2 linked regions of the Amycolatopsis sp. NBC_01480 genome follow. The protein of the gene in region 1 binds, or shares a complex with, the protein of each later gene. Links are inferred from orthologs where the notes say so. Each region holds a gene or a part of one and is shown on either strand. Other genes may lie near its edges.

Region 1 (15,153 bases):
CTCCCGGGCAGCGGCCCGGGCGGCTTCGGTCGAGGTCGCCGTCGTGCCCGACGCGCCGGAACGACGCGGGCGGGACGGACGGTCACCGCGGTCGCGGCGGGGGGCCCGCTCGGCAGCCGCGGCGGCGTCGCGCGCCTCGCGGGCCTTGAGGCCACCGACCAGCTCCCCCTTGTAGATCCACACCTTCACGCCGATGCGGCCGAACGTCGTCTTGGCCTCGAAGAAGCCGTAGTCGATGTCGGCGCGCAGCGTGTGCAGCGGGACCCGGCCGTCGCGGTAGTGCTCGGAACGGGACATCTCGGCACCGCCGAGACGACCGCCGCACTGCACGCGAATGCCCTTGACCTGCGGCGAGCGCATGGAGGTCTGGATCGCCTTGCGCATCGCGCGGCGGAACGCCACGCGGTTGGACAGCTGCTCCGCGACACCCTGCGCAACGAGCTGGGCGTCGGCCTCGGGGTTCTTGACCTCGAGGATGTTCAGCTGCACCTGCTTGGCGGTCAGCTTCTCCAGCGCGCCGCGGATCCGGTCGGCCTCCGCGCCGCGGCGGCCGATGACGATGCCCGGCCGGGCGGTGTGGATGTCGACGCGGACCCGGTCACGGGTGCGCTCGATCTCGACCTTGGAGATGCCGGCGCGCTCCATGCCGGTGGAGAGCAGCTTCCGGATCTTGACGTCCTCGGCCACGTACTCCGCGTACTGCTTGTCGGCGTACCAACGCGACTTCCAGTCCGTGGTGATACCCAGGCGGAAGCCGTGCGGGTTGATCTTCTGGCCCACTACCGGCCACCTGCCTTCTTCTTGCTCTGCGCCTTCTTCACGTCGGCCTTCGGCCGCGACTCCACCTCGACGGTGATGTGGCTGGTCCGCTTGCGGATCCGGTACGCACGGCCCTGGGCCCGCGGCCGGATGCGCTTGAGGGTCGGGCCCTCGTCGGCGTACGCGTTCTTGATCCAGAGCGTCTCCGGGTCAAGCTGAAGATTGTTCTCGGCATTGGCCACGGCACTGGCGAGCACCTTCGCGACCGGCTCGCTGGCCGCCTGGGGGGCGAACCGGAGCACGGCCAAGGCGTCGGCGGCGCTACGTCCCTTGATGAGCTCGATCACCCGGCGCACCTTGGTCGGCGAGTCCCGGACGAAGCGAGCCCGCGCGTAAGCCGTAGGCAGAGCCTCGACCGTCGCGTCGTTCTGGGCGTTCATCGCTACTTCCCTTGTCTTGTCTCGTGCCCGCTCAGCGGCGGCGCGACTTGCGGTCGTCCTTGATGTGGCCCTTGAAGGTCCGCGTCGGGGCGAACTCGCCCAGCTTGTGACCCACCATGGCCTCGGTGACGAAGACCGGCACGTGCTTGCGGCCGTCGTGCACCGCGATCGTGTGTCCCAGGAAGTCCGGGATGATCGTGGAGCGACGCGACCAGGTCTTGATCACGGTCTTCTTGTTGGCCTCGTTGAGCGCGTCCACCTTCTTGAGCAGGTGGTCGTCCACGAAGGGGCCCTTCTTAAGGCTGCGTGGCATGTTCTTCTACCTCCCTGCTCAGCGCTTGTTCTTGCCGGTACGCCGGCGGCGGACGATCATCGAGTCACTCGCCTTGCGGCGACGGGTGCGACCCTCGGGCTTGCCGTTCGGGTTGACCGGGTGGCGACCACCGGAGGTCTTGCCCTCACCGCCACCGTGCGGGTGGTCGACCGGGTTCATCACGACACCACGGACGGTGGGGCGCTTGCCGCGCCAGCGGTTACGCCCGGCCTTGCCCCAGTTGATGTTGGCGTGGTCGGCGTTGCCCACCTCGCCGATCGTGGCGCGGTTGCGCACGTCGACGTTGCGGATCTCGCCCGACGGCAGCCGGAGCTGGGCGTAAGGCCCGTCCTTGGCCACCAGCTGCACCTTGGCGCCGGCGGAGCGCGCCATCTTCGCGCCGCCACCGGGGCGGAGCTCGATCGCGTGCACCACGGTGCCGACCGGGATGTTGCGCAGCGGCAGGTTGTTGCCCGGCTTGATGTCGGCGCGCGGGCCGTTCTCGACGGTGTCGCCCTGCTTCAGCTTCTCCGGCGCGATGATGTAGCGCTTCTCGCCGTCGGCGTAGTGCAGGAGCGCGATGCGCGCGGTGCGGTTGGGGTCGTACTCGATGTGCGCGACCTTGGCCGGCACGCCGTCCTTGTCATTGCGACGGAAGTCGATGACGCGGTAAGCGCGCTTGTGGCCGCCACCCTTGTGCCGGGTGGTGATCTTGCCGGACGAGTTACGGCCGCCCGAGCCGCTCAGCGGACGCAGCAGCGACTTCTCCGGCGTGGACCGGGTGATCTCGGCGAAGTCCGAGACGCTGGAACCGCGACGACCCGGGGTCGTCGGCTTGTACTTGCGGATGCCCATGTCAGCTCAGTCCTTTACGCGGTGGGTCCGCCGAAGATCTCGATCGCCTTGCTCTCAGGCGAAAGAGTCACGATGGCGCGCTTGGTGTCCTTGCGCTTGCCGAAGCCTGCGCGAGTCCGCTTCCGCTTGCCCTGACGGTTGGCCGTGTTGACGCTGACCACCTTGACGCCGAACACCTTCTCGACCGCGATCTTGATCTGGGTCTTGTTGGCGTCCGGACGGACGATGAACGTGTACTTGTGGTCCTCGAGCAGCCCGTAGGACTTCTCGGAGATGACCGGCGCGAGCAAGATGTCGCGGGGGTCGGCAATGGCGACCGAACTCACTGCTCGTCACTCCCTTCCGAAACCTCGCTCGACCGTGCGGTCGCCTTCGCGCCCTTGCCCCGGACGGGGCCGGCGACGAACGCGTCGTACGCGGCCTTGGTGAACACGACGTCGTCGTTGACCAGCACGTCGTAGGTGTTGAGCTGGTCCGCCCAGATCAGGTGGACCTGCTCCAGGTTCCGCAGGGAAACCCAGCTGAGCTCGTCGTCGCGGTGCAGCACCACGAGAACGCGCTTCGCCTGCGTCACCGCGGCGATGGCGTTCTTGGCGGCCTTGGTCGAGGGCTTCTCGCCACCGACCAGCTCGGTCACCACGTGCAGCTGCCCGGCGCGCGCCCGGTCCGAGAGGGCACCGCGGAGGGCGGCGGCCTTCATCTTCTTCGGGGTGCGCTGCGAGTAGTCGCGCGGCGTGGGGCCGTGGACGACGCCACCGCCGTTGAACTGCGGCGCGCGGGTCGAACCCTGACGGGCGCGACCGGTGCCCTTCTGCCGGTACGGCTTCTTGCCGCCACCGGAGACCTCACCACGGGTCTTCGTGTCGTGCGTGCCCTGGCGCGCGGCGGCCAGCTGGGCCACCACCACCTGGTGCATCAGCGCGACGTTGGCCTGCACATCGAAGATCTCCTCGGGGAGCTCCACGGTGCCGTCGGCTTTACCGGCCGGGGTCTTCAGCTCGACGTTCGTCATTCGGTGATACCACCCTTCGCGGCGCTGCGAACGAACAGCAGGCCGCCCTTGGGACCGGGCACCGCGCCCTTGATCAGCAGCAGGCCGTCCTCGGCACGCACGGCGTGCACGGTCAGGTTCTGCGTGGTGACCCGGTCGTTGCCCATCCGGCCCGCCATGCGCAGGCCCTTGAAGACGCGGCCGGGGGTGGCACAGCCACCGATGGAGCCCGGCTTGCGGTGCACGGCCTGGGCACCGTGGCTCGCGCCCTGGCCCTTGAAGCCGTGGCGCTTCATGACACCCGCGTAGCCCTTGCCCTTGCTGGTACCGGTGACGTCGACCTCGACGCCGGCGGCGAACACCTCGGCGGTGATCTCCTGGCCGACCTCGTAGGTCTCAGCGTCGGTGGTACGCAGCTCCGCGAGGAACCGTCGGGGGGTCACGCCCGCCTTGTCGAAGTGGCCGGTGCGCGGCTTGTTCACCCGGCGCGGGTCGACCGCGCCGAACGCCAGCTGCACGGCCCCGTAGCCGTCCTTGTCATGGGTCCGAACCTGGGTCACCACGTTCGGGCCGGCCTTCACGACGGTGACCGGAACGATCCGGTTCTGCTCGTCGAAGACCTGGGTCATGCCGAGCTTGGTGCCCAGGATGCCCTTCATCTGCCTGTCAGACATGAGTTTCTCTATCTCCGCCGCTCGCCCAACGCTTACTGGATGTTGACGTCGACGCTCGCCGGCAGGTCGATGCGCATGAGCGCGTCGACCGTCTTCGGCGTCGGGTCGAGGATGTCGATCAGACGCTTGTGCGTGCGCATCTCGAAGTGCTCGCGCGAGTCCTTGTACTTGTGCGGCGAGCGGATGACGCAGTAAACGTTCTTCTCGGTGGGCAGCGGCACCGGCCCGACAACACGGGCGCCGGTGCGCGTGACCGTCTCCACGATCTTGCGCGCCGAGGTGTCGATCGCCTCGTGGTCGTAGGCCTTGAGCCGGATGCGGATCTTCTGTCCCGCCATGGTGGCTGCTCGTTCCTTCGTCGTCTCGTGCCGCTTGTCTGGTCAACCCGGGCCTGAGCCCCGGTTTCAGCAGTTCAACGGCCCTGTCCCCGGTCCACGCGGTCGGGCGTGTCGCGCCCGACGCACAGACGGATCCCGTGGGATCGTCCTGCCTGGTCTTCCTCAACGTGAGGTGGCCGCGGGCCGGCGTACCGGCCTCTGGCCTTTGCCCGCTAGCCGCACCCCGAAGGAAGAGCTGGACGGACCGTGGCCACTCGTACAGGGGCGGCCGGAACCCGTTGAGTCATTCGCACAACTCTGGGATTCGGCCGCCCCGGGACGAGCAACCTGATTAGTGTCGCACACGTGATTTGACGCCCCGAACCCGGGGGTGTACTGGCGTCCCGCGAGCCTGCGCGCATGACCTGCGCTAAGACTTGGGCGGTGGCGCGCGTCGTGTCCGCCTTGGCAGCCGCGACGCGCGTTCCAGCACCCCCGGGCGGGGCGCCTAAATCACTTGTTGATCTTGGTGACCTGGCCCGCGCCGACGGTCCGGCCACCCTCACGGATGGCGAACCGCAGGTTCTCGTCCATGGCGACCGGCTGGATCAGCTCCACCGAGATGTCGGTGTTGTCGCCCGGCATGACCATCTCCGTGCCCTCGGGGAGGGTCACGACGCCGGTCACGTCCGTGGTGCGGAAGTAGAACTGCGGGCGGTAGTTGTTGAAGAACGGGGTGTGACGGCCGCCCTCGTCCTTCGACAGGATGTAGACCCGGCCCTCGAAGCTCGTGTGCGGGGTGGTGGTGCCCGGCTTCACGACGACCTGGCCACGCTCGACGTCCTCGCGCTTGATGCCGCGCAGCAGGAGGCCGACGTTGTCGCCCGCCTGGCCCGAGTCGAGCAGCTTGCGGAACATCTCGACACCGGTGACAGTCGTCTTCTGCGACTTCTCCTTGATGCCGACGATCTCGACCTCTTCGTTGACGTTGACCACGCCACGCTCGACACGGCCGGTCACCACGGTGCCGCGGCCGGTGATCGTGAAGACGTCCTCGATCGGCATCAGGAACGGCTTCTCGAGCTCACGCACCGGGTCCGGCACGTTGTCGTCGACGGCGGTCATGAGCTCGAGAACGGCCTCGGCCCACTTCTCGTCGCCCTCGAGGGCCTTGAGGCCGGACACGCGCACGACCGGCGCGTCGTCGCCCGGGAACTCCTGCGAGGACAGCAGCTCGCGGACCTCCAGCTCGACGAGCTCGAGGATCTCCTCGTCGTCGACCATGTCGGCCTTGTTCAGCGCGACCACGATGTAGGGCACGCCGACCTGGCGGGCGAGCAGCACGTGCTCACGGGTCTGCGGCATCGGGCCGTCGGTCGCCGCGACCACGAGGATCGCGCCGTCCATCTGAGCGGCACCGGTGATCATGTTCTTGATGTAGTCCGCGTGGCCGGGAGCGTCCACGTGCGCGTAGTGACGCTTCTCGGTCTGGTACTCGACGTGCGAGATGTTGATCGTAATACCGCGCTGGCGCTCTTCGGGCGCGTTGTCGATCTGGTCGAACGCACGCGACTCGTTGAGCTCCGGGTACTTGTCGTGCAGAACCTTGGTGATCGCCGCGGTCAGAGTCGTCTTACCGTGGTCAACGTGACCGATGGTCCCGATGTTGACGTGCGGCTTGCTCCGCTCGAACTTCGCCTTCGCCACTGGAATGTCCTCCTGGACTGATTTCGCTTTTGTGCTCGTGGGCCGGCGTGGCTGCCGGCCCACGATATTTCTCGTCTGTGCTGCGGACGTTCAGGAGTGTCCCTTATGCCCGCGAGCGAACGGGGACTACTCCCCCGTCGCCTTCGCGATGATTTCCTTCGCGACGTTCGCGGGAACCTCGGCGTAGGAGTCGAACACCATGGAGTAGTTCGCACGACCCTGGGTGCGAGACCGCAGGTCGCCCACGTAACCGAACATCTCCGACAGCGGGACCAGTGCCTTGACGACACGGGTACCGGCGCGCTCCTCCATGGCCTGGATCTGGCCACGGCGGGAGTTGAGGTCGCCGATCACGTCGCCCATGTAGTCCTCGGGCGTCGTGACCTCGACGGCCATCATCGGCTCGAGGATGACCGGGCTGGCCTTCCTCGCGGCTTCCTTCATCGCCATCGAACCGGCGACCTTGAAGGCCATTTCCGAAGAGTCGACCTCGTGGTACGCACCATCCAACAAGGTGAACTTCAACCCGACGAGCGGGTAGCCGGCCAGGATGCCGTACTGCATGGCGTCCTGCGCGCCCGCGTCGACCGACGGGATGTACTCCCGCGGCACGCGGCCACCGGTGACCTTGTTGTCGAACTCGTAGAGAGCACCGTCGGTGCGCTCGAGCGGCTCCAGCTTCACGATGACCTTCGCGAACTGGCCGGAGCCACCGGTCTGCTTCTTGTGGACGTAGTCGAGCTTGTCCACCGTCTTGCGGATGGTCTCGCGGTAGGCCACCTGCGGCTTACCGATGTTCGCCTCGACCTTGTAGTCGGACTTCATCCGGTTGACGAGCACCTCGAGGTGCAGCTCGCCCATGCCGGCGATGATCGTCTGACCGGTCTCCTCGTCCAGCTTCACCTGGAACGTGGGGTCCTCTTCGGCCAGCTTCTGGATCGCCAGGGAGAGCTTCTCCTGGTCGGCCTTCGTCTTCGGCTCGATCGCGACCCGGATGACCGGCTCGGGGAACGTCATCGACTCCAGCACGACCGGGTTCTGCGCGTCGGCCAGGGTGTCACCGGTGGTGGTGTCCTTCAGGCCGATGACCGCGTAGATGTGGCCCACCTGGGCCTCTTCGACCGGGTTCTCCTTGTTGGAGTGCATCTGGAAGATCTTCCCGATGCGCTCCTTGCGCTCCTTCGTCGCGTTGACGACCTGCGCGCCGGCCGCGACCTTGCCCGAGTACACCCGGATGTAGGTCAGCTTGCCGAAGAACGGGTGCGCCGCGATCTTGAAGGCGAGCGCGGCGAACGGCTCGTCCACCGAGGGCTTGCGGGTGACCGGGGTCTCGCCGTCGGCGAGGAAGCCCTCGACCGGCGGCATGTCCAGCGGCGACGGCAGGTAGTCGACGACCGCGTCGAGCATGGGCTGCACGCCCTTGTTCTTGAACGCGGAGCCGGCCAGCACCGGGAAGACCTGACGGGCAATGGTGAGCTTGCGGATGCCGGACTTGATCTCGGCCTCCGTCAGCTCCTCGCCCTCGAGGAACTTCTCCATCAGCGTGTCGTCGGCCTCGGCGGCGGTCTCGACGAGCTTCTCGCGGTACTCCGCGGCCAGCTCGGCGAGCTCGGCCGGGATGTCCTCGACCGAGTAGTCCTCGCCCTTCTTGACCTCGCCGCGCCAGGTCAGCGCCTTCATGCGGACCAGGTCGACAACGCCCTCGAAGTCGTTCTCGGCACCGATCGGCAGCTGGATGACCAGCGGCCGGACGCCGAGGCGGTCGACGATGGTCTTCACGGTGTAGTAGAAGTCCGCGCCGAGCTTGTCCATCTTGTTGACGAAGCAGATGCGCGGGACGTCGTACTTGTCCGCCTGCCGCCAGACCTGCTCGGACTGCGGCTCGACGCCTTCCTTGCCGTCGAAGACCGCGACCGCGCCGTCGAGCACCCGGAGGTTGCGCTCCACCTCGACGGTGAAGTCGACGTGGCCCGGGGTGTCGATGATGTTGATCTGGTTGTCGTCCCAGAAGGTGGTGGTGGCAGCCGAGGTGATGGTGATGCCCCGCTTCTGCTCCTCCTCCATCCAGTCCATGGTGGCGGCGCCGTCGTGGACTTCACCGATCTTGTAGTTGACCCCGGTGTAGAACAGGATCCGCTCGGTGGTGGTGGTCTTACCGGCGTCGATGTGCGCCATGATCCCGATGTTGCGGACCTTGTTCAGGTCTGTCAGCACGTCACGTGCCACGAGAATGTTCCCCTGTCTCAAGCGTGGGGCCCGGCATGGCTTGGATCGGCAGCCGGGCGGAAATCACCAGCGGTAGTGCGCGAAGGCCTTGTTGGACTCGGCCATCTTGTGCGTGTCTTCACGGCGCTTGACGCTGGCCCCGAGGCCGTTGCTCGCGTCGAGCAGCTCGTTCTGCAGGCGCTCGATCATCGTCTTCTCGCGACGGGCCTGCGAGAAGGAGACCAGCCAGCGCAGCGCGAGGGTCGTGGAGCGGTTCGGCTTGACCTCGATCGGCACCTGGTACGTGGCGCCACCGACGCGTCGGCTCTTCACCTCGATGGTGGGCTTCACGTTGTCCAGGGCGCGCTTCAGCGTGACGACCGGGTCGGTGCCGGACTTCTCGCGGGCGCCTTCGAGGGCGCCGTACACGATGCGCTCGGCCAGCGAACGCTTGCCGTCCTTCAGCACCTTGTTCACCAGCTGGGTGACCAGCGGGGAGGCGTAGACGGGGTCGGAGATCAGCGGCCGCTTCGGGGCCGGACCCTTGCGGGGCATTAGCTCTTCTCCTTCTTCGCGCCGTAACGGCTGCGCGCCTGCTTACGGTTCTTCACACCCTGGGTGTCGAGAGAGCCGCGGATGATCTTGTAGCGGACACCCGGCAGGTCCTTCACTCGGCCACCGCGCACGAGCACCATCGAGTGCTCCTGGAGGTTGTGGCCCTCACCGGGAATGTAAGCCGTGACCTCGATGCCGCTGGTCAGCTTCACACGCGCGACCTTGCGCAGCGCCGAGTTCGGCTTCTTGGGGGTCGTGGTGTACACGCGGGTGCACACGCCACGACGCTGCGGGCTCCCCTTGAGGGCCGCGGTCTTCTGCTTGGCAGCCTTGTCCTGGCGGCCCTTGCGGACCAGCTGCTGGATCGTGGGCAATGGACCAGCTTCCTGTCGTGATCTTGCTTCTTCGTGTCTTCACCGGCCCCCGCGGTCGGGCGTGTCGGCCCGCGTCACGGTCTTTCGACCGGTAACTTCCCGGAGGGATTTCCGTCGGAACCCCACGTGAACCAGGCCGGTGAACCGGGTGCGCGAGCACCCCGCTCATGCCATACGGCACGCGGAGCGGCCCGACGCCTGCCGGGCACGGTCTCCAAAGATACCCGGCCACTTCCCGGCAGGTCCGGGCGGGGGGTCCGAAGGGACGGCGACCGCCCATCGTAACCCCAGCTGGGGCCCACGTGGGGGCACGACCGAACCGTCCCATAGGTCAGAACATGGCGGGACGAGCGCCTATTCCTCGTCCGGCTTGGCGTGGTCGGGCTTGCCCGGGTGCGGGTCGCGCGAGAGGTCGATCAGCGGGTGGACCCCGGCCCCCTCCGGCGCGGCGTGGCTCCCCTTGGGCTGGTCCTTCTTCTCTTCGGTCCCGTTGCCGTCCATTGACGCACTCCCCTTTGGTGTGGCGGTTTCCCCTTGCGGCTCGCACGGTACCCATTCCACGTTCGGGTGACACACATGGCCGTAACGCACCATTCGCGCCGTTTCTGTCGGGGTGGGCGGTCAGGATCGGGGGCAGAGGGCGCGGGAGGCGTCTTCGTCGAGGGGAGGGAGCGGTGTGGTGACAGGGAGGGTTCGGGCAGCTCGCGGGTGGGTCCGGCAGTGGTGCCGGGGGGCCGGTCCGCGGTTCGGGGGCTTTGGTGGCGCTTCGCCGGGTGCAGGGCGGCGTGCTCCCCCGAGCGGGGGAGCGAGGTGACGAACGCCTCGATGCTTGGCGGGCCTCGGCTGGCTCCGGCGGAGGCTGGTGGGCTCGCCGGGCGGCCGGGCGTGGCCTGGCCCGGGCGTGAATTTCGGTGGACAACCTGGTGACGATGGAGCGGTGAACGATAGCTGGACGATCACCGAGACCCCCATCGACCATCCGGACTCCCGGCTGATCATCCGGGAGTACATCGCCGAGATCGCCGCTCGGTACTGGGGCCGGCCGGTCACCGAGGCGGAGGTGGACATGGCGCTGACGGAGGACCCGATCGACGACCTGGTGGCGCCCACCGGCACCTTCCTCATCGCGCGCATGTCCGACGCCACGATGACCGGCTGCGTCGGCACGCGAGTGGAGCAGCCGGGCCTGGGCGTCCTGAAGCGGATGTACGTCCGCCCAGGCCACCGCGGGAATGGTGCCGGCGCCCTCCTGGTCGCGGCCGCCGAGGACGCTGCCCGGGCACTCGGCGCGACCGTCATGCGCCTGGACACCCGGGACGACCTCGTCGAGGCCCGAGCCCTCTACGCCCGCACCGGTTACACCGAGGTCGAGCCCTTCAACAACGACAAGTACGCGGAGCACTGGTTCTCGAAGAACCTGACCTGAACCAGCTTCGGTGGTGTCGGATCAGCTGAGGCGGCCGGCGCAGGAGGCGACCTCGCCGGGGGCCGACTTCTCCGTCTTGACCACCACGCCCCGGATGGAGATCCGGCATTCCACCGCACCGGCGCCCTGGCCCATCAGCTGGACGGTCGGCGGGACGCCCGTGTTCGGCCACGTCAGGTCTTTGCGCCACGGCAACGGGACGGACAGTTCCTGGTGCACCAGGCCCAGACCGTTCTCGTCGTAGACCACGGTGGCGGTGCCCGCGCCGGTGAGTTCGTAGGTGACCGGCCAGTCGTTCGAGGCGGCGGCCACCGAGGTGGACGGCGGGAGGGTGCGGGTCACCGTCTGGTCCGGGCCGCGTTGGGGCGCGGGCCTCGACGGCTCCCCCACCACGGCCACCGTGGCCGGCGCCGGGTCGCCGCCGCCCGAGCCGAGGATCACCACCACGGCCGCGACGGCCACCACCGCGATACCGGCGATCGCGAGCCTGCCGACGATCTGTCTGTCCACGTCCCCGTTCCTCTCGCCGAGGGGCCGGTGGCTCCCGCGCGGGAGCCACCGGCCGCCGTTACCGGGTGATCGCCGCTCAGTAACCGGCGGCGGGGGCCGGCAGGAGCTTGCCCGGCACACCGTTGATCGACTGGAGCAGGCCGAGCACCGGAACACCCAGCGGAGCGAACGTCCACAGGTTGTTCAGACCACTGGTGTCCGGCTCGTCGACCACGACAACACCCGGCTGGTCCGACGTCGCGGCCAGCGCCGGCATGGACGCACCGAGCACCCCGGCGCCCGCGAGCGCCACGATCGCGACGGTCCGCGTGAAGGTCTTCTTCATGGGATTTTCCTTTCGCTGGTTCAGGAAATCGGGGTGATGAGGTTGAACAGCGGCGCGAGCAACTCGGTCGGCGCCTGGACGGTCGGGCCGAGCAGCCCGCCCAGGTCGACGCCCGGGAGGGCCCAGATCGCCGTGCCGTCACCGGTCGGCAGGGCCGGGAGGCCAGCGGTCGGCAAGCTCGGCAACGCGGGCGAATCCGGTGCCGGTGCGGCGGGAGCGGCGTCGGCCACTCCCCCGGCGAGAGCGGCGAACGCGCCCGCCACAGCGAGCGGCAGCAGGACACGGGCGATGGTGCGTTTCATGGATTCCTCTCCTCGGAACACTTCGGGGACACTTCGGGGACACTTCGACGGCGCCACTTCGGTGGGGCACTTCTCCGCCCGGTTGAGCGGAATCCGCCCGCCGGGGCGGAAGATCGGGACCTCGCGGGTGAAGTCGGCTGACCAGCAACACCGGACCTGGCCGGTGGAATCCGCCGAGCAGCGCGCGGGACATGACCGGAGCGGTTGCCAACCAGCGGGCCGCGTCTCATCGCAGGAGTCCGCTGACCGGCACGATCGTCCCGTCCGGAACCCATTGGCCCGCGTAATCACGGGTCGCCTCCATGCCGGGGGCGTGCTGTTCGCCCGGGTACATGGGCATCGCGTTCACCTGCGCGGCGGCGTAGAGCTGGACTTCGCCGTTCACGGATTGCCACTGCGGGCCCAGCCAAGACCGGAAGCCGCCGATGGTGGGGCTTTCGCCGCCGAACGTGTTGCCGACCGTGACTGCGTAGCTCACCGCCAGCTGGTCGCGCGGGTCGAAGCGCAGGGGCATCGACGAACTGGCCACGGCGTTCACGATGGGGCCGTTCAGGAGCCACGGCGCGAGGTACAGGCCGTACTGGTGCGTCGGCTTGAGGCGTTGCGATTCGGCGGCCCGCGTCATCGCCAGGTAGCCGTCCGACCAGCCCGAGACGACCACCAGGGCGGTGTCCGCGCCGGCGTCCTTTTGCACGGGCAGGCCGAGGCGCGCGGCGGTGTCGCGCACCAGCCGGGCGGCCGCCACCCCGCGGGGCGACGAATCCTCGACCAACGTGATCGCCGACGGCCTCCGGCCGGCCAGGAACTCGACCAGCTTCACCAGCGCGCCGCTGTCCTCGGGCGAAAGGGCGTCGGACGGGCAACTTGTGAGGACGTCGTGCTTCTCGGCCACCAAGCCGCCGAGCGCGGCCGAGGCGCATTCGGGCGCGTCGGCGTCGGCGATGACCGGGCCCGGCGCGGTGCCGGCGTCCACTTCGACGGTGGTGGTGGCGTCGCCGCGTTTGATCACCAGGGAACTGCGGCCGGGCGGGAGATCGACGTCGGCCCAGGTGCCCTCGGCGCCGCCGCGCGCGACGGCGGGTGAGATCAGGCCGCCCTCGGCGCCGGCGGAAAGGCCTTCACCGGCGCCGGGCGGGAAGTGCACGAGGTTGCGCCCCGGCCGTTGCGGGCTGAGCAGCACGGGCACCGAACCGCCTCCGACGGTCGCGTCGGCCAGCAGCGGCACCCCGGGGATCGGCAACGGCGGCGGCTGCGGCACCGCCGCGAGCGCGCTCCACGCGACGAAACCCGCCGCGACGCCGAGCACGCCATACCGGTACACACGCGTGGAACCGTTGCGGGACAACAGGATTCCGGACAGCACGGCGACCATGGCCGGCAGCGCGACCACGACAAGCAACGCGATGCCGAACAGCGACTCGTACAGCCGCCGGTCGAACCCGACGCCGGACAGCACCAGCTGCACGACGCCCGCGAACGTCAGCAGCCCGCCGAGCGTCACGGACAGCGGGCCGACGCGGAACTGCGTCGCGCGCCACTGCTCCGCCGGCACCCAGGCCGAAAGCAGCGTGATGCCGAACCACAGCGCGGCGGCGGCGACGTACACGGTGTCGATGGCGAAGTCGATGCCCGAGCCGTCGAGTGAGGTCTCCAGGACTACGAGCACCACCAGCGCCAGCGACGCCCACCGGCCAGCGGAAGGCCAGCGCAGCAGCACCGGCACGGCCAGCGCGAGCAGGATGTGGATGATCAGGGCGGCGAGGTTCACCTCGACCGTGGCCGCGGAAACCGCCGCGAGCACCGCGGACAGCAGGCCCAGCCCGCTGACGGTCAGCCACAGCTTCCGCGGCAGGTCACCCACGAGCGGGCGGAGAATCCCGGTGCCGGCAAGGAACGCGGTGGCCAGCAGCAGCACCAGCCGCAGCACCAGCGCGGTGATGTCCACTCCGGACGAACCGGTGCTCACCGGCGTGACGTGGTGATCCATGGAGACCTTCCGGGGAACGGAGGAGCCAGCGGGACCGGTGTCCCGAAAGCCGGGACAGCGGCGGGAAAGGAACCCGCGGCCGGCCGGCGGCTACAGCCGGCCGGCCACGGGCGAGGGGTCACTTCACGTTCTGGTCCGCGACCACGAACAGCTCCGAGTGCGGCTTCGCGTTGCCGAAGTCCCCGTGGGGCCAGGACTTGCGGTTGAAGTTGATGCCGACCTGGCCGGTGAACTCGTCCCGGAAGTTCTGGTCCACCGAGACCTTGCCGTCCGGCGAGAGGTTCAGCAGGTTGACCTTGTGGTCACCGTCCAAACCGGACCGGGCGACGAAGTAGTTCGACACCGCGAGGTGCTGCGGCTGCGTGGTTTCGTGGTAGAAACCGTCGCTGCCGAGCGCGAAGTTGTCGTACGCGCCCCAGTGCGGCCCGGCCGCCGCGGTGCCCGGGTTGATCGGCGCGGCGCCGACGACGGTGGGCAGATCGTCCCCGCCGCCCTGCTGCGCCTTCTCCTTGGTGTCGATGCGGCCCTTGATGTCGTCGACGTTGTCGCCGGCGGCCAGCAGCTTCTGGATGTCGAGCACGTACACGCCGCCGGTGGTGCCGGGGTCGTCCGCCGAGAGGGTGCCCTTCTGGCGGCCGACGATGGCGCGGTACAGGAACCGGTCGTCCGGGCTCGTCTGGATCCAGCCGCCGTTGGAGCTGGCGCCGTTCGAGTCGTTCTGCGCGTACATCGCCTTGTTGGCGGCGCCGTCGTCGAACACCTCGATCCAGTGCGGCTCCTTCGCCGTGATGTCCGGCGTGTAGAACACCGCCCCGCCCTGCATGGTTTCGGCGAACGCGCCCTTGTGCCCGGGCAGGTTCGTCACCGTGGTCTCCATCGCCGCCCGGCTTTCCGAGTGCAGCGGGTCGGCCGGGTCGGCGCGCGGGCCGTCCGGCAGGTACGACACGGTCTTCAGCTTCGGGTGGTTGCGGTCGGAGATGTCCCAGGTGCGGATGGTCGGCCGCCGCAGGTACGGCGACGGCTGCTTCACCGGGTCGAGGATGATGTTGCGCGGTTCGGCGTAGTCACTGGTGACCAGCGTGTTCAGGTCCTCGCGGGCCTGGACGCCGTGCGGGTTCGCGCAGGACGGCTTGCCCAGCTGCGGGAGGTTGTCGCACAGCTTCGCGTTGTCCCCCTGCGGAGTTGCCGCCGGGTTCTGCGACAGCACCTGCGCGTTCTGGTCGAAGTGCACGACCTCGCCGGGGCTGCCCGCGAAGCCGTTGCCGATCTGCGTGGAGCCGTCCTGGTAGGTGTACGGCCCCGGGACGACCGGGCCGCCCATGTACGTGCCGTACGCCGAGCCGTCCTTGAGCACCCAGTAGGCGTCCGGGACCGAGCCGCCGAGCGTCTGCGTCGGCAGGCTGACGCCCTTGA
Region 2 (15,124 bases), 3.5 Mb from region 1 along the record:
CGTGACGACCACCCCGCCCGGGATGGCCGACGCGGTGACGCGGTAGTCGCCGAGCTGGTCGAGGGTGCGGTTGTAGGCCTTGCCGTCGACCGGCACTGTCTGCAGGGCGTCCAGCTGCGCGGCGGTGAGCGTGACCTGCTGCCCGTGCTGCGAGAGCGACCCGCCGTCGACGAGGTGGTCGCCGACCAGGTGCGCGTTGACCGTCCCGGCGCCCTGCCCGGGCGCGTCGAGGGGGTTGTGCCCGCCCAGCGGCCCGCCGTGCATGGCGAAGTCCTTGGCCCGGTCGGCGGCGGCGTAGAGCTGCCCGTCGGTCTGGCTGGTGAGGAAGGCGCTCAGCGCGAACTCGCTGACCACCCCGATCACCAGGCACACCAGCGACAGCAGCAACACGATCGACAACGTCAGCTTCATGCGCAGCGAAAGCCGCCCGAACCGGGTGGGCCGGCCGGGTGCTCCCTTCGCGCGCTGTGCCATGACAAGAGCGTGCGGGCCCAGAGTGTGGGAGCGATGTGTGCTGCCTGTGAGTCGGCTGTGCGAGGGATCGCGGGAATGTCACGAGTGCGCCGGAAAGCCGGTCACAGCACCGTCTGACGGCGGCCACAGTGCGCACACAGCGTCGCCGCCCACGGTGGGTTTCAGATCCCTTTTGCACTCAGCTTTCACACCCACGGAGTGAAGTCATGACCACACCTCGCAGCGGCCAGCCGGCCGTCCCGCCCCGGCCGTCCGGTCCGGCGGTTCCGCCCCATGGCGGGCCCGCGGCCTGGCCCAACTCGGGGCCCGCCGGTTCCGCGCCACTGAACGGCTACGGCGCCGGGATGAGCGGCCGGCCTGGTCCGGCTTACGGGCCGCCTTCGGCGCCCGGCCAACCCAATCCGGCTTACGGCCAGGCTGCAGCGCCGGGTCAGCCCGTCTCGGCTTATGGCACGCCCGCGGCCCCGGGTCAACCGGTTGGCGCATCGGCCGCTGCTTCGGCGCCCGGCCAGGCAGTTCCGCCTGCCGCCTCGGGTCCGGCCGGGTCTTCGGGCGGCGCTGTGCCGCCGGGTTCCGGACCGTCCACGCCGGACACTTGGGGCGGCGACACACCCCCGGCACCCGGTGGCACGCCCTGGACCGGCCGTCGCAAGTGGGTCGCGGGCGGGGTCGCCGCGCTGGTCGTCGTGGGTGGTGGCGCGGGGATCTGGGCGGCGAGTTCGTCTTCGTCGAGCACGACCGCCTCGGGTGCCACCGGCCCTGGCTCGGGCCAGCTGGGCGGCCGGGGCGCGCCCGGTGGCGCGGCGACGTTGAGCGCCGCCCTGCACGGCGAATTCGTCACCACCGGCACCAGCGGCAACTACGTCACCGAGTTCCTGCAGAAGGGCAAAGTCACCGCCCTGAGCGCCACTTCACTGACCGCCCAGAGCGCCGACGGCTTCACGAAGGTCTACACAATCGACTCCAGCACCGCGACCGGAGTCACCAACGGTGAAGAGGTCACCATCGTCGCCACCACCTCGGGCACCACCGCCACCGCGACCTCGATCACGGAGACCAGCACCACCACCGGAGGCCCGGGTGGCACGCCGCCGGGCGGCACCGGATCGGGGAACTGAGCCCTCGTTGAGACGCAAGTGGACTGTCTGTATAGGACAGTCGCGCGTCAGGACAACCGTTGAGCGATCGACAAAGCCTGCGTGGCGTACGAGCGGCCGAACAGGACCGTGTGCACCAACAGCGGAAACAGCTGGTGCAGTTCGATTCGCTCACGCCAGCCGGGGGACAGCGGCGCGGTTTCGGCGTAGGCGCCGAGGATCCGGTCCAGCCCCGGGCAGCCGAACAGGTCCAGCATCGCCAGGTCGGTTTCGCGGTGCCCACCGTGGGCTGCCGGGTCGATGAGGTACGCGCCGTCCCGCGTCCACAGGACGTTGCCGTTCCACAGATCGCCGTGGAGGCGGGACGGCGGTTCCGGCGGGCCGGACAGCGCCGGGAGCCGATCGCAGACCCGGTCGAACGCCCCGGCCTCCTCGGCGCTCAGCGTCCCCCGGTCCCGGGCGAGGCGGACGTACGGCCGGACGCGGTGCTCGGCGTACCACTCCGGCCAGTCCGGGCCCGGCGTGTTTTCCATCGGCGCCAGGCCGATCCACGCGGCGGCCGGGGCGTCCGGGGGAGGAGAGCCGAACGCGGGCGCACCGGCGGCATGCAGTGCGGCGAGGTCACGGCCCAGCCGCGCCGCCGTGTCCATCGTGCCGCGGCCAGACTGCCCCCGACCGATCCGTCCGCCGCCCCCTAGCCCCGCCGCCCGTTCGTCGATCCGGTCGAGAACCAGCCACTGCTCGTCATACCCGTGCACCACCGGGATCGGCACCACAGCGGGCTCAGCCAGCCAGCGAAGCCCCGCGCCCTCCGCGGCCGTGGCACCGGGCGCGTGCCCCCGCTTGACCACCACCACATCCCCACCGTCCAGGACGGCTTCGGTCAGCGCACCGGACATCCGTCTCGTAGCGGTGACCGTGCGGCCGGTGAGCCGGGAGACAGCCGCGGCGGCATCCACGACCGGCACCGTACCGGCCCAAGCGGCTCAGCGGTCGTAGTCGACGGCCAGTTCGGCGGTGGTCGGCCGGGCGCGGCAGGTCAGGATCCGGTTCTCTGCCACGTCGGCCTCGGTCGGGGCGTAGCGGACGTCCATGTCGACGCGGCCGCGCGCCAGCCTCGCCACACAGCTGCCGCACGCGCCGCCGGTGCAGGAGTACGGCACGTCGAGGCCGGCGCGCAGCGAAGCGTCCAGCACGGTCTCGCCCGGCTTCGTGACCACCTCACTGGTCAGGTTCCCCACGTTCACCGACAGCTTGGCCGGCGCCCCCTGCGGCCGTCGCGCGGGCGCTCCCGCGAACAGCTCGAAGTGGACGTCCTCGTCCGGCACGTAGTTCTCCGCCAGCGTCTGCTTCACCAGGTCCAGCAGACCGCGCGGGCCGCACAGGAACCAGCGGTCGACTTTCGCCGGGTGGAGCCGGTTCTGCAGCAGCGCGCGCAGCCGGGTGCCGTCGAGGCGGCCGCTGAGGTACCGCTCGTGCGAGATCGCCAGCGCCTCGCCGACGGTGTCGAAATGCCGGGCCGGGCGGTGCGCGTGCAGGTCCGGGTCACGCTCGTCGGTGCGGTAGTGGATGACGTGCAGCCGTCCGGCCCACTGCCGCGCCAGCGCGCCGATCTCGTCGGCGAACATCGTGGTGGCTCCGGAAGTGTTGACGAACAACAGGGTCGCGCGGCTGTGCGGCTCGTCGCGCAAAGCCGTCGCGAGGATCGACAGCACCGGCGTGATGCCGCTGCCCGCCGCGAGCGCGACGTAATGCGCGGCCCGGCCGGGCACGGGCGTCAGCGTGAACCCGCCCGAAGGCGGCAGCACGTCCAGCTGGTCGCCGGCCCGCAGCTGCGAGTTGGCGTACGAGGAAAACGCCCCGCCGTCGCGCCGCCGCACCGCGATGCGCAGCAGGCCGCTCCCTTCGGCGGAGCAGATCGAGTACGTGCGCCGCACCGGCATTCCACCGATCAGGGCGCGCACCGCCACGTGCTGGCCGGCCCGGTGCCGGAACGTCTCGCGCAGCTGGTCCGGCACGGCGAAGGTGATCACCACGGCGTCCTCGCCGGTGGGCTCGACGTGGTCCACCAGCAGCCGGTGGAACCGTCGCGGGCCGGGCTCCGGCGCGGCCGGGGGCGCGGGCGGCTCGGCGAAGCTCTTCGTCAGCCGGCGCCACGCGCGGTGTTCCGTCGTGGTCAGCTCACGGCCCCACGGGCCGGCCGGCGCGGCGCGCGTGCGCAGATAACGGTGGAACGGGACGACCGGGCGGAGCTGGTGCAGCAGGTAGTAATTCCGGTGCAGCAGCACCGGTTTCATCAGCCACCTGAGCCCCGCCCGCACCCGCCCGGGTGGCTGCTCGGCCGACGCCTGGTGGTGCGGCAGCCAGCCGAACCACCACATCATCAACCCGAGCCCCAGCCGTTGCGGGATCAGGTAGAGCACCAGCAGCTCCCAGCCGTACCCGGCGGCGACCAGGACCGTCGCCAGCGCGGCGAACGCGGCCAGCGCCACCAGTCCCTCGGTGCGCTCGCCCGACGGCCGGCCGCGAAGGTGCTGGGGGAGGTGGCGCGCGAAGCGGAAGTCGATCGTCAACCAGCGGAACGGCAGCTGCCACCACCGCCCTTGCGTCACCCACGGGTCCGGGCGCGCGCTCGTGGCGTGGTGGTGGCTGCTCAGGTGCAGCGAGCGGAACAGCGGGAACGAGCCGTAGGCCGCGACGAACAGGGTCGACAGCCGGCCGAGGACCTCGTTCAGCCAGGTCAGCCGGCCGGCCGTGTGGTGCGCCGACTCGTGCGCGACGGTGAACATGACGAACGTGGCGAGCACGTCCAGCGGAATGGTCAGCCAGGGCGAGGCCAGGCCCGCCAGCAGCAGCCAGGCGGCGGTGGCCCACAGGGCGAGCCCGCAGAGGAACAACGCGAGTGCGGGGAGTGACACCGGAGGCAGCGAGATCCGCGGGCCGGGGACCGTGGCCGGGCTCCGTTCCCCCGCTCCGGGCGGGCGGCTGTCGACGACGGGCATCCGCGGCTCCTCGCCTTGAGCGCTCCTGGTCGAGCGGTGACACACTAGACAACCGGACGGCATTTGTACATCGGGTTTCGCGCACGTCCCGCGAGGAATTCGCGCCGGCGTCAAGGCGACAGCGGCGCAAGTACTGTGCAAAGCGGCGCCCGTGCGCGCCGGTGCAGGCGCTCTGCCGCTGCTCGGCGAGGTTGTCCGATGGCCCCCGGCCCGGTCCGCCCGCACCCCTGGCCTAGACTCGGTCGTCCCGGTCTGCAGGTGACCGGGGCCAATCCGCGGATTGTCCAACCCCATCGTTTACCGCTCGAGGAGAAGACCTTGAAGAGCACCGTCGAGCAGCTCAGCCCGACGCGAGTCAAGATCAATGTCGAGGTGCCGTTCGACGAGCTCAAGCCGAACTTCGACCGCGCCTACCGCAAGATCGCCCAGCAGGTGCGCATCCCGGGCTTCCGGCCCGGCAAGGCGCCCGCTCGCGTCCTGGAAAGCCGGATCGGCCGTGCGCCGGTGCTCGACGAGGTCGTCAACGAGGCCATCCCGGCCAAGTACATCGAGGCCGTCCGCGCCGGGGAGGTCCGCACGCTGGGCCAGCCCGAGTTCGAGGTGACCAAGATCGAGGACCGCGAGGTGCTCGAGTTCACCGCCGAGGTGGACGTGCGGCCGGAGATCGAGCTGCCGGACCTCGAAGGTCTTGAGATCAGCGTCGACGACGTCGAGACCACCGACGCGGAGGTCGCCGAGCAGCTGGACGAGCTGCGCGCCCGCTTCGGCACCCTCACCGGCGTCGAGCGCCCGGCCGAGAACGGCGACTTCGTCTCCGTCGACCTGTCGGCGACCGTCGACGGCGAGACCGTGGAGGAGGCCTCCACCACCGGCCTGTCCTACGAGATCGGCTCCGGCCAGCTCGTGGACGGCATCGACGACGCGATCATCGGCGCCAGCGCCGGCGACACCAAGACGTTCACCACCCAGCTCGTCGCCGGCGACCACGCCGGCAAGGACGCCGAGGTGACCGTGACCGTCCAGTCGGTCAAGCAGCGGGAGCTGCCCGAAGCCGACGACGAGTTCGCCCAGCTGGCCAGCGAGTTCGACACGATCGACGAGCTGAAGGCCGACCTGAGCGAGCGCCTCGCCCGGGTCAAGAAGATGCAGCAGGGCGTACAGGCTCGCGACCAGGTCCTGGACATCCTCCTGGAGCGCACCGAGGTGCCGATCCCGGAGAAGGTGCTCGAGGGCGAGATCGAGAACCGCAAGCACGACGCAGTGCACCCGTTCGACCACGACGAAGAGCAGTTCGCGAAGGCGCTCGAGGCCGAGGGCCGCACGCTGGACGAGTTCAACGCCGAGGTCCAGGAGGAGTCGGAGAAGGCCGTCCGCACGCAGCTGCTGCTGGACACCATCGCCGACAAGGAGCAGACGTCGGTCAACGACGCCGAGCTCACCGAGCGGATCATGTACCAGGCCCAGCGCTTCGGCGTCAGCCCGGACGAGTACGTGCAGCGCGCCCAGCAGTCGGGCCAGCTGACCGCGATCTACGCCGACGTGCGCCGCGGCAAGGCGCTCGCCTCGGTGGTCCGCGGCACCACGGTCAAGAACGCCTCGGGCGAGGAGGTCGACCTCTCGGAGCTGTTCGGCGCCGGTGACGAGGCCGACACCCCCGCGGTGGTCGAAGGCGGCGTCGAAAGCGGTACCGAGGAGACGCAGGTCACCGAGGAAGCGGCCAAGACCCCGGCGGAGTGAAGCTGTAAGCGAACTTGGGCGGTGTGAGGCATTCTGCACCGCCCAAGTTCGTTAGGGTCGGTTGTTAGTCAAGCATCTGAAGACGACAGCGGCGCCTGGTACGACACGGGCCGCCGCCGGCGAAAAGGCAGGCAGACGTGAAGCAGCACATGCCCGAGGGGCGGACCGGCACCGCGGGGCTGACCCTCACCGACTCGGTGTTCGAGCGATTGCTCCAGGAGCGCATCGTCGTCCTCGGCTCCGAGGTCAACGACGAGATCGCCAACCGGATCACCGCGCAGCTGTTGCTGCTCGACGCGGACGACGCCGAGTCCGACATCCGGTTCTACATCAACTCCCCGGGCGGCTCGGTCACCGCCGGGTTCGCCATCTACGACACCATGCAGCTGATCAAGCCGGACGTGGCGACCTACGCCATGGGCATGGCGGCCTCGATGGGGCAGTTCCTGCTCTCCTCGGGCACGCCGGGCAAGCGGTACGCGCTCCCGCACGCCAGGATCCTGATGCACCAGCCGTCGGCGGGCGTCGGCGGCACGGCCTCGGACATCGCGATCCAGGCCGATCTGTTCAACAAGTGGAAGCAGGAGCTGGCCAAGATCACGGCCGAGCAGACCGGGCAGACCACCGAGCAGATCATCGCGGACGGCGACCGCGACCGCTGGTTCACCGCGCAGGAGGCGAAGGACTACGGCTTCGTCGACCACGTGCTGAGCCGCGGCGACGGCAACGGCCTCAACCCGACCAACTGAGCGCGAAGCACACAGGAGACCTCTCATGAGCAATTTCCGGCTCCCGGGTGACTTCCGGGCTCCGCAGACCCCGCAATCGCGGTACATCCTGCCCTCCTACGTCGAGCGCACCAGCTACGGCGTGAAGGAGTCCAACCCGTACAACAAGCTGTACGAGGAGCGGACGATCTTCCTCGGGGTGCAGGTGGACGACGCGTCGGCCAACGACGTGATGGCCCAGCTGCTGCACCTCGAGCACGAGGACCCGGACCGCGACATCAGCATCTACATCAACTCCCCGGGCGGGTCGTTCACCTCGCTGATGGCGATCTACGACACCATGCAGTACATCCGCCCGGACATCTCCACCGTGTGCCTCGGCCAGGCGGCCTCGGCCGCCGCGGTGCTGCTGGCGGCGGGCACCCCGGGCAAGCGCATGGCGCTGCCCAACGCCCGCGTGCTGATCCACCAGCCGGCCACCGAGGGCACCTACGGGCAGGTCTCGGACCTGGAGATCCAGGCCAACGAGATCCAGCGGGTGCGGCGCCAGATGGAGGTCATCCTGGCCAAGCACACGAACAAGGAGCCGGACCAGATCAAGGCCGACATCGAGCGGGACAAGATCCTCACCGCCGAGGAGGCCAAGGCCTACGGCCTGATCGACGAGGTGCTTCCGTACCGGAAGGCTTCGGCGCTCTGATTCACCGGGACCGGTGCGTGTCGGAGTGACGACACGTACCGGTTTCCTGGTCTAGTGTCGAGCCCTACTTGCCCGGTAGGGGCCGCGGGTGTTCCCGCTCGCGGCTTCGGACGGGTACCGTCAGTGGCAATGCGTGAGGCCCCGGTGCGATCGGGCAGCGGCCGGGGCGGCGAGCGAAGTGTCAGGTGCGTGTTTCGCGCACCGGAGGGGACGAGGTCAACGGCCATGGCACGGATCGGTGACGGCGGCGACCTGCTGAAATGTTCTTTCTGCGGGAAGAGCCAAAAGCAGGTGAAGAAGCTCATTGCCGGCCCCGGGGTCTACATCTGCGATGAGTGCATCGACCTCTGCAACGAGATCATCGAAGAGGAGCTGGCCGAAGCCGGCGACGTGAAGCTCGACGAGCTGCCGAAGCCCGCCGACATCCACGAGTTCCTCGAGCAGTACATCATCGGCCAGGACGACGCGAAGAAGACACTGGCCGTCGCGGTCTACAACCACTACAAGCGCATCCAGGCCGACGACAAGGCCGGGCCCAAGGACTCCAAGGACGAGCCGGTCGAGCTGGCGAAGTCCAACATCCTGATGCTCGGCCCCACCGGCTGCGGCAAGACCTACCTCGCGCAGACGCTGGCGAAGCTGCTGAACGTGCCGTTCGCCATCGCGGACGCCACGGCGCTGACCGAGGCCGGGTATGTCGGCGAGGACGTCGAGAACATCCTCCTGAAGCTGATCCAGGCGGCCGACTACGACGTCAAGCGCGCCGAGACGGGCATCATCTACATCGACGAGGTCGACAAGATCGCCCGCAAGTCGGAGAACCCGTCGATCACGCGTGACGTCTCCGGCGAGGGTGTGCAGCAGGCGCTGCTGAAGATTCTCGAGGGGACCACGGCGTCGGTGCCGCCGCAGGGCGGGCGCAAGCACCCGCACCAGGAGTTCATCCAGATCGACACGACGAACGTGCTGTTCATCGTGGCCGGCGCCTTCGCCGGGCTGGAGAAGATCATCAACGAGCGCGTGGGCAAGCGCGGCCTCGGCTTCGGCGCGGAGATCCGCACCAAGGCCGAGATCGAGGGCAGTGACGTCTTCTCCGAGACGATGCCCGAGGACCTGATCAAGTTCGGCCTCATCCCGGAGTTCATCGGCCGCCTCCCGGTGGTCGCCACGGTGAACCACCTGGACAAGGAGTCGCTGGTCTCGATCCTCACCCAGCCCCGCAACGCGCTGGTGAAGCAGTACATGAAGCTCTTCGAGATGGACAACGTCGAGCTGGAGTTCACCAAGACCGCGCTGGAGGCGATCGCCGACCAGGCGGTGCTGCGGGGCACCGGTGCCCGTGGCCTGCGCGCGATCATGGAAGAGGTCCTCCAGCCGGTGATGTACGACATCCCGAGCCGCGACGACGTGGCGAAGGTCGTGATCACCGAGCAGACGGTCCGGGAGAACGTGAATCCCACGATCGTGGCGCGGCAGCCCTCCCGCCGCGCGCGCAGCGAGCGTGGCGAGAAGTCGGCCTGATCGCAGTTCCGCGGCCGCCCGGATTCAGCACTCGGGCGGCCGCGGAATACTGTGTTGTGAGAGTCCGCTGACGAGGTGTTCGCGGCAGGCGCGATAATGGAGTGGATGACAACCGTGCCGCTGACCGCAGCCCCCGGGGACCACACGACCGTCGAATCGGCCGAACCGGTGGTTCCCCTCGAGACCGACGAGCCCTCGGGCCCTTCCGTCGGCATTGTCGAGCTGAGCGAGCGGGTCGTGGCCTCGGTGCTGACCCGCTGCCCGTGGCTCTACCGCGCTTCCACCATCATGCTGGCGGTCTTCGCGGCGGTCTGCCTGGTCGCGGTCGGGACCCGGCTTTCGGCGCTGCCGCTCATCCCGATCCCGCTGTTCGCCGGCGCCTGGTACTTCCTGCGCCTGCTGCGCGCCGCGGAAACCCGCCCGCTGCAGCTGCGCTGGGCCACCCTCTTCGTGGTCGCGACGATGGTCGGCTTCTGGCTGATCTCGGTCGTCGGCCGCTGGGTCTCTTCCTGACCGAGGGCCCTGCCGCTCAGGCGGTGCGGGGCAGGTGCTTGCCGACGAAGCTCACCAGGCTCGGCACCACCGAGTGGAAAAACGCGTCGGTGTGCTTGCCCTTCGCGGTGTAGCCGATGGCCGGGTGGGTGGCGGCGATGTACCGGCGCACCCCGGTGATGAACGAGTCCTCGGTGCCGCACCACACAGCCGTCGGGACGCCCTGCAGCGCGTTGAGGTGGCGGAGCGGGTCCAGCGCCGTCCAGTCGGTCATGCCGGTGAAGATGTGGCGCTTCGCCATTTCCGGCCACGACGTGATGAGCGCGGGGGAGATGGCCGCGATGGCCTCGGGCGGCTGGCGGCGTTCGAGGCGGCGGCGGCCGTACAGCATGGCGCCGAAACCGCCCATGGAGACGCCCGAGCAGGCGAACGGCAGGCCGTCCGGGCCGGCGAAGCCGCGGGCGCGCAGCCACTGCGGGACCTCCTCCAGCAGCATCGCCATCGGGTCGTCGCCGGGGTGGACCTGGTGCCAGTAGTTGTCGCCGCCGTCGACGGCGACGTAGCCGTACGCGGGCGCGGCCTTGCGGGCGACGTCACTCGCCAGCTGCTTCAGCAGGCCGCTCGGTGCGGCGTTGCGCGCGGTGCCGTGCAGGCCGTGCAGCATCAGTGACATCGGCAGGCCGTGCGGCGGCTTCTTGCTCGGCAGCAGGAACACCAGGTCGACGTCACGCCCGCGCGCGGCCGAGTGCACCCGCTCCACCCGCATGCTGCCGAGCTGGGTGACGGGAGTGGACGACGCGACGCCCAGCACCCGTTGCAGCGCCTGACTGAACGGCACGGCTCCGGTGGCCGTCCCCACGGCCAGCCCGGCCACGCCGAGTCCCGAGGCACCCGCGATCAGCGCCGAGCGGCGGCTCATCCACCGCCGGTTCGCCGCGGGTTCGTCCGTTTCGCGCACCTGATCTCCGTCCCCCACACCCATTAGGACGCGGCTCGGCGCTCAGGCGTTGCCTTCGTCGGTCTCCATGCTGCTGCGCGTTTCCGCCCGGTGCCAGCCGGCCAGGCCGGCCTCGCCGGATCGGCGGGCCGCTTCGGCAGTGTCCCCGAGCCCGATCGCCAGGGTCACCCCCAGTGGCACCAAGATGTCCTCGACATCCTGCCGGCGCTGCCCGAAGTGCCCGGAAGTCTCCAGCGTGACGTACCCGTGCACCGCGCTCCAGAGCTGCGCCGCGGCCGGGAACGGCTCCCCGTGGAAGCGGCCGGCCTCGATCGCCCGCTCGGTGGCCCGCAGCAGGTAGCCGAACGCCGTGCTTCCCTCGTTCGAGTCGCCCGAGGCGACGACCTCGGCCAGGCTCAGGCCCTTCGCCCGGCCGAAGGTGACCGCGAACAGCTCCGGGTGCGCCCGCGCTGTGTGCCGGTATGCCAGCGACAGTGCGAGGAGGTCGGCCACCGGGTCTTCCGTCGGCGTGACCGCGGCCAGATCGGCGCTCAGCCGCCGGAATCCCTCCGCCGCCACGGCGTCCAGCAACGCCGCCATTCCGCCGAAATGCGTATAAACGGCCATTGTGGACGTTCCTGCCTCGGCCGCGATCTTGCGCGCCTGGAGCGCCTCGGGGCCGCTGTCGGCGAGCAGGCGCACCGCGGCTTCGACGAGCCGTTCCTTCACATCGCTGCCGCGAGGCTTCTCGGTCATGCTTGCCAGTATCGCATAACCCTGTTATACCTGAGTTCCATAACAGGGTTATGGCTTGGGAGGGCACGATGGTCAACCAGTTCCTCGAAGACAACTACGCCCCGGTCGGCCACGAGCACACGAGCACGCGGCTCGAGGTGACCGGGCACATCCCCGAGTACCTGGACGGCCGTTATCTGCGCAACGGCCCCAATCCACCTCCCGGCACCGACCCGGAGAGCTACCACTGGTTCCTCGGCGACGGCATGGTCCACGGCGTCCGGCTGCGCGACGGCCGCGCCGAGTGGTACCGCAACCGCTGGATCCGCACCCCGCACCTCGCCGGGCTGCTCGGGGAGCCCGACGCCGGCCCGAGCACCGGCCCCGGCGCCAATACCAACGTGATCGGGCACGCCGGCCGCACGCTCGCGCTGGTGGAGGGCGGGCTGCCGCAGTGGGAGCTGACCGAGGAACTCGACACGGTCGGCCCGTGCGATTTCGACGGCACCCTGACCGGCGGCTACACCGCCCACCCGAAACGGGATCCGCGCACCGGTGAGCTGCACGCCGTCTCGTACCGCTTCGGGCTCGGGAACCAGGTGCAGTACAGCGTGATCGGCACCGACGGCCGGGCCCGCCGGGTCGTCGACATCGAGGTGGCCGGGGCGCCGATGATGCACGACTTCTCCCTCACCGAGCGGTATGTGGTGTTCTACGACCTGCCGGTCACCTTCGACCCGGACCAGGCGCCGGTGGCGGTGGGCGCCCCGGATCCGTTGCGCGCCATGGCCGGGCGCGGGGTCAGCTCACTGCCGTACCGCTGGAACCCGCGTTACCCGGCGCGGGTCGGGGTGATGCCGCGCGAGGGGGGCAACGGCGACGTCCGCTGGTTCGACGTGGGGCCGTGTTACGTCTTCCACCCGCTCAACGCCTACGACGAGGGTGATCGGGTGGTGCTCGACGTGGTCCGGCACCCGAAGATGTTCGACCGGGAGCTGCGCGGCCCCGAGCGGGGCACGCCGACGCTGGACCGGTGGACCGTCGAGCTGTCCGCCGGGAAGGTGCTGGAGGAACGCCTCGACGAGCACGGCCAGGAATTCCCGCGGGTCGACGAGCGGCTGGTCGGGCTGCCGCACCGGTACGGGTACGCGGTGGCGACCGACAATGGGTCCAGCGGCTCCGGTGAACTGTACAAACACGACCTGGCCAAGGGATCCTCGTCGGCGCGCTCGTTCGGCGCGGGCCGCCGGCCGGGCGAGTTCGTGTTCATCCCGTCCCATGTGGACGCTGCCGAGGACGAGGGCGTGCTGATGGGCTTCGTGTTCGACGCCGCCACCCACCGCAGTGAGCTTTCGCTGCTGGACGCGGCGACGCTGGAGACCGTGGCGACGGTGCACCTGCCGGACCGGGTGCCGCACGGGTTCCACGGGAACTGGGTCCCGTCTAGTTAGGATTGTCCACTGTGTGCAGTTCGACGCGCAGCAGCATGGCCTCGCGGACGATCCCGCCGGGCGGCGCGGTGGTGCCGCCGTCCGTGGTCACGTACATGACCCGGCCGGGGTCCCGGCTCCAGGCGGCGCTGGACGGCCCGGCCAGCAGCTCGTCGAACGGGTCGCCGGCGAGGTGGCGGACCTCGCTGCCGTGCCGCGGGGCCAGCGGCACCCGGTCGAGCGTGTTGGCGCGATGCCTGGTGACATAAGCGAATCCGGCTTCCTCATCGAGGCAGAAGTCGTCGGCGTTGTCGATCGCGGCGACGAATTCGGGGCTCCCGGCCGGATCGAGCGTCGCCGGGTCGACCGGGACGCGCATGAACACCTGCTGCGCGGTCGAGGTGTAGTAGAGGTATCCGGTCCGCGCGCTGTAACGAACCCCGTTGACGCCCGGTTGCCGCGGCGGCGCGACCTCGCCGTCCGGGTCGTCCGCCATGGTGTCGTGGGCCAGCCAGACCCGGGCGGTCGCGTGCCGCGCGCCCTCGTCCAGGTCGACCCGCCAGATCAGCCCGGCGAAGCAGTCGGCGACGGCGAGCACCCGGGGGCCGAGCAGGCAGCTCCCGTTGAGCGCGCGGACGCGGTCGTCGAAAGTGAGGATGATTTCCGGGGCGACCGGCTCGCCGGGCGTCCAGCCGTTGAGGTCGATCCGCACCAGGTGTGATTCGTGGGTGGTGTAGCCCGCGGTCACGCTGACCAGGAAGACGTCGGGCTCGGCCTCGACGACGCCGGTGACCGGGAAGTCGAAGCGGTGCACCAGAACCGGGGTCGCCGGCGCGGTGCCCGGCACGAGCCAGAGCTCCTGCTGGATGACCGTGGTGACGAGCACGGACCCGTCGGCGCGGACCGCGAGGTTCTCCAGGAAGTAGCCCTTCGGGAAGTGCGCGACCGGGGTGATGGTGACCGCCGGGACGGGGGTGATCGGCATGGTGATCCTCCTTGGGCGATAAAAGAGGACGGACGTCCGCTTTCTTTTACGGTAGGCTCGGCCGCGCCGGGTTGTCAAACCGGCCGGGGAGGACGGGCCCATGCCGCGGGTGAGCCAGCAGTACAAGGACGACCAGCGCGCCGAGATCCTGGCGGCGGCGCGGAGCTGCTTTGTCCGCAACGGTTTCCACCGCACGTCCATGCAGGACGTGTTCACCGAGGCCGGCAAGTCCGCGGGCGCGGTCTACCGGTACTTCCCGAAGAAGGAGGACCTGATCGTCGGCGTCGCGGCCCAGAATCTGGACGACGTCGCGGAGGTCCTGACCACTGCGCTGGCCCGCGGCGACGGCGATCGCGGCGTCGGTCAGGTGATGGCGGAGCTGCTGACCGCGGTCGTCGAACGGCACCGCGACCGGCAGCTGGCCGCGATGGCGTTGATGGTCTGGTCCGAAGCCCTGCGCAATCCCGAGCTGGCCGAGCGGCTGGAAGCGGCGACCGTCGCCATGGGCGCGGACGTGGCCGCGCTCGTCCGCGCGCGGCAGCGGGACGGCACCTGGGCCGGGGCGCCCGCGGACGCGCTCGCCCAGGTGATCCTGTCGATCCTGCCCGGGTTCCTGTTCAACCTGGCGCTGCTCGGACCGCGTGGGGTGGCCGGTTTTCCGGACGCCGTCAGGACTTTGTGGCCGGACTGACGGCCTAGGTCAGCACCCGGTGGTCGCCGGTGTAGAGGTTCAGGCTGTCGCCGCGCAGGAAGCCGATCAGCGTCATGCCGTTCTCCTCCGCCAGCTCCACGGCCAGCGAGGACGGCGCGGACACCGCGGCCAGCAATCCGATGCCGGCCATCGCGGCCTTCTGCACCAGCTCGAAGGAGGTGCGGCCGGAGACCAGCAATCCGTGGCCGGGCGCGGGAATCCGGCCGGACTGCAGCGCCCAGCCGAGCACCTTGTCCACGGCGTTGTGCCGGCCGACGTCCTCGCGGACCACCAGCAGCTCGCCGTCCGGGTCGAACAGCGCGGCGGCGTGCAGCCCGCCGGTCGAGGCGAACACCTTCTGCTGCTCCCGCAACCGGTCCGGCAGCTTCACCAGCACGTCGGTCTTCACCGCGAAAGTGGACTCGGCGGGGGAGAACCGGCTGCGCAGCTTCACGGCGTCCAGCGCGGCCTTGCCGCAGACGCCGCACGAGGAGGTGGTGTAGAAGTTCCGCTCCACGCCTGTCTCGGGTGGAGCCACTCCAGGTGCGAGTGTCACATCCAGGACGTTGTAAGTATTTCTTCCCTGATCGTCCAC

The links.
Region 2: the proteins of rpsG (region 1) and tig are in contact, whole or in part, in a crystal structure (PDB 3GTY), measured with the Thermotoga maritima proteins. The link is inferred for Amycolatopsis sp. NBC_01480 from one-to-one orthologs. Residues at the interface, in WP_004081843.1 of Thermotoga maritima: Lys34, Lys52, Lys55, Glu59, Arg62, Gln63, Glu66, Asn67, Lys69, Val71, Arg95, Ala109, Lys110, Lys111, Gly112, Arg113, Pro114, Glu117, Glu121, Ile124, Ala125, Tyr127, Asn128, Asn129, Thr130, Gly131, Lys135, Asp139, Arg142, Met143; in WP_004081061.1 of Thermotoga maritima: Glu122, Val124, Val129, Leu130, Tyr133, Glu188, Gly259, Ile262, Tyr263, Glu266, Ser270, Glu273, Gln274, Glu277, Arg308, Gln311, Ile312, Ser315, Tyr316, Glu325, Arg329, Arg336, Leu363, Phe366, Trp367, Arg373, Leu377, Arg381, Leu384, Glu387.

What each region holds. Positions count from the first base shown.
Region 1 is NZ_CP109442.1:3,968,312-3,983,464, reverse strand. What follows is about bases 7,082-10,033. They hold rpsG (30S ribosomal protein S7), read right to left. Parts: upstream 8,817-10,033; coding sequence 8,346-8,816; downstream 7,082-8,345. Other genes in these bases: OG371_RS19065 (hypothetical protein), read right to left, coding at 9,545-9,691; rpsL (30S ribosomal protein S12), read right to left, coding at 8,816-9,190; fusA (elongation factor G), read right to left, coding at 7,082-8,282. In the rest of the region: rpsC (30S ribosomal protein S3), read right to left, coding at 1-780; rplV (50S ribosomal protein L22), read right to left, coding at 780-1,199; rpsS (30S ribosomal protein S19), read right to left, coding at 1,231-1,512; rplB (50S ribosomal protein L2), read right to left, coding at 1,531-2,367; rplW (50S ribosomal protein L23), read right to left, coding at 2,382-2,693; rplD (50S ribosomal protein L4), read right to left, coding at 2,690-3,379; rplC (50S ribosomal protein L3), read right to left, coding at 3,376-4,032; rpsJ (30S ribosomal protein S10), read right to left, coding at 4,065-4,370; tuf (elongation factor Tu), read right to left, coding at 4,863-6,056; more of fusA, read right to left, coding at 6,183-7,081; OG371_RS19060 (GNAT family N-acetyltransferase), read left to right, coding at 10,128-10,616; OG371_RS19055 (hypothetical protein), read right to left, coding at 10,638-11,126; OG371_RS19050 (hypothetical protein), read right to left, coding at 11,203-11,451; OG371_RS19045 (hypothetical protein), read right to left, coding at 11,472-11,753; OG371_RS19040 (hypothetical protein), read right to left, coding at 11,980-13,740; OG371_RS19035 (hypothetical protein), read right to left, coding at 13,859-15,153.
Region 2 is NZ_CP109442.1:418,744-433,867, reverse strand. What follows is about bases 4,178-7,100. They hold tig (trigger factor), read left to right. Parts: upstream 4,178-4,891; coding sequence 4,892-6,310; downstream 6,311-7,100. Other genes in these bases: OG371_RS02135 (ATP-dependent Clp protease proteolytic subunit), read left to right, coding at 7,085-7,100; OG371_RS02140 (ClpP family protease), read left to right, coding at 6,448-7,059; OG371_RS02150 (fatty acid desaturase), read right to left, coding at 4,178-4,573. In the rest of the region: OG371_RS02165 (sensor histidine kinase), read right to left, coding at 1-474; OG371_RS02160 (hypothetical protein), read left to right, coding at 1,035-1,592; OG371_RS02155 (fructosamine kinase family protein), read right to left, coding at 1,640-2,470; more of OG371_RS02150, read right to left, coding at 2,558-4,177; more of OG371_RS02135, read left to right, coding at 7,101-7,738; ATP-dependent Clp protease ATP-binding subunit ClpX, read left to right, coding at 7,964-9,259; OG371_RS02125 (hypothetical protein), read left to right, coding at 9,365-9,772; OG371_RS02120 (alpha/beta hydrolase), read right to left, coding at 9,789-10,733; OG371_RS02115 (TetR/AcrR family transcriptional regulator), read right to left, coding at 10,752-11,444; OG371_RS02110 (carotenoid oxygenase family protein), read left to right, coding at 11,513-12,874; OG371_RS02105 (hypothetical protein), read right to left, coding at 12,867-13,838; OG371_RS02100 (TetR/AcrR family transcriptional regulator), read left to right, coding at 13,939-14,529; formate dehydrogenase accessory sulfurtransferase FdhD, read right to left, coding at 14,534-15,124. UniProt on the Bacillus subtilis protein: Involved in protein export. Acts as a chaperone by maintaining the newly synthesized protein in an open conformation. Functions as a peptidyl-prolyl cis-trans isomerase.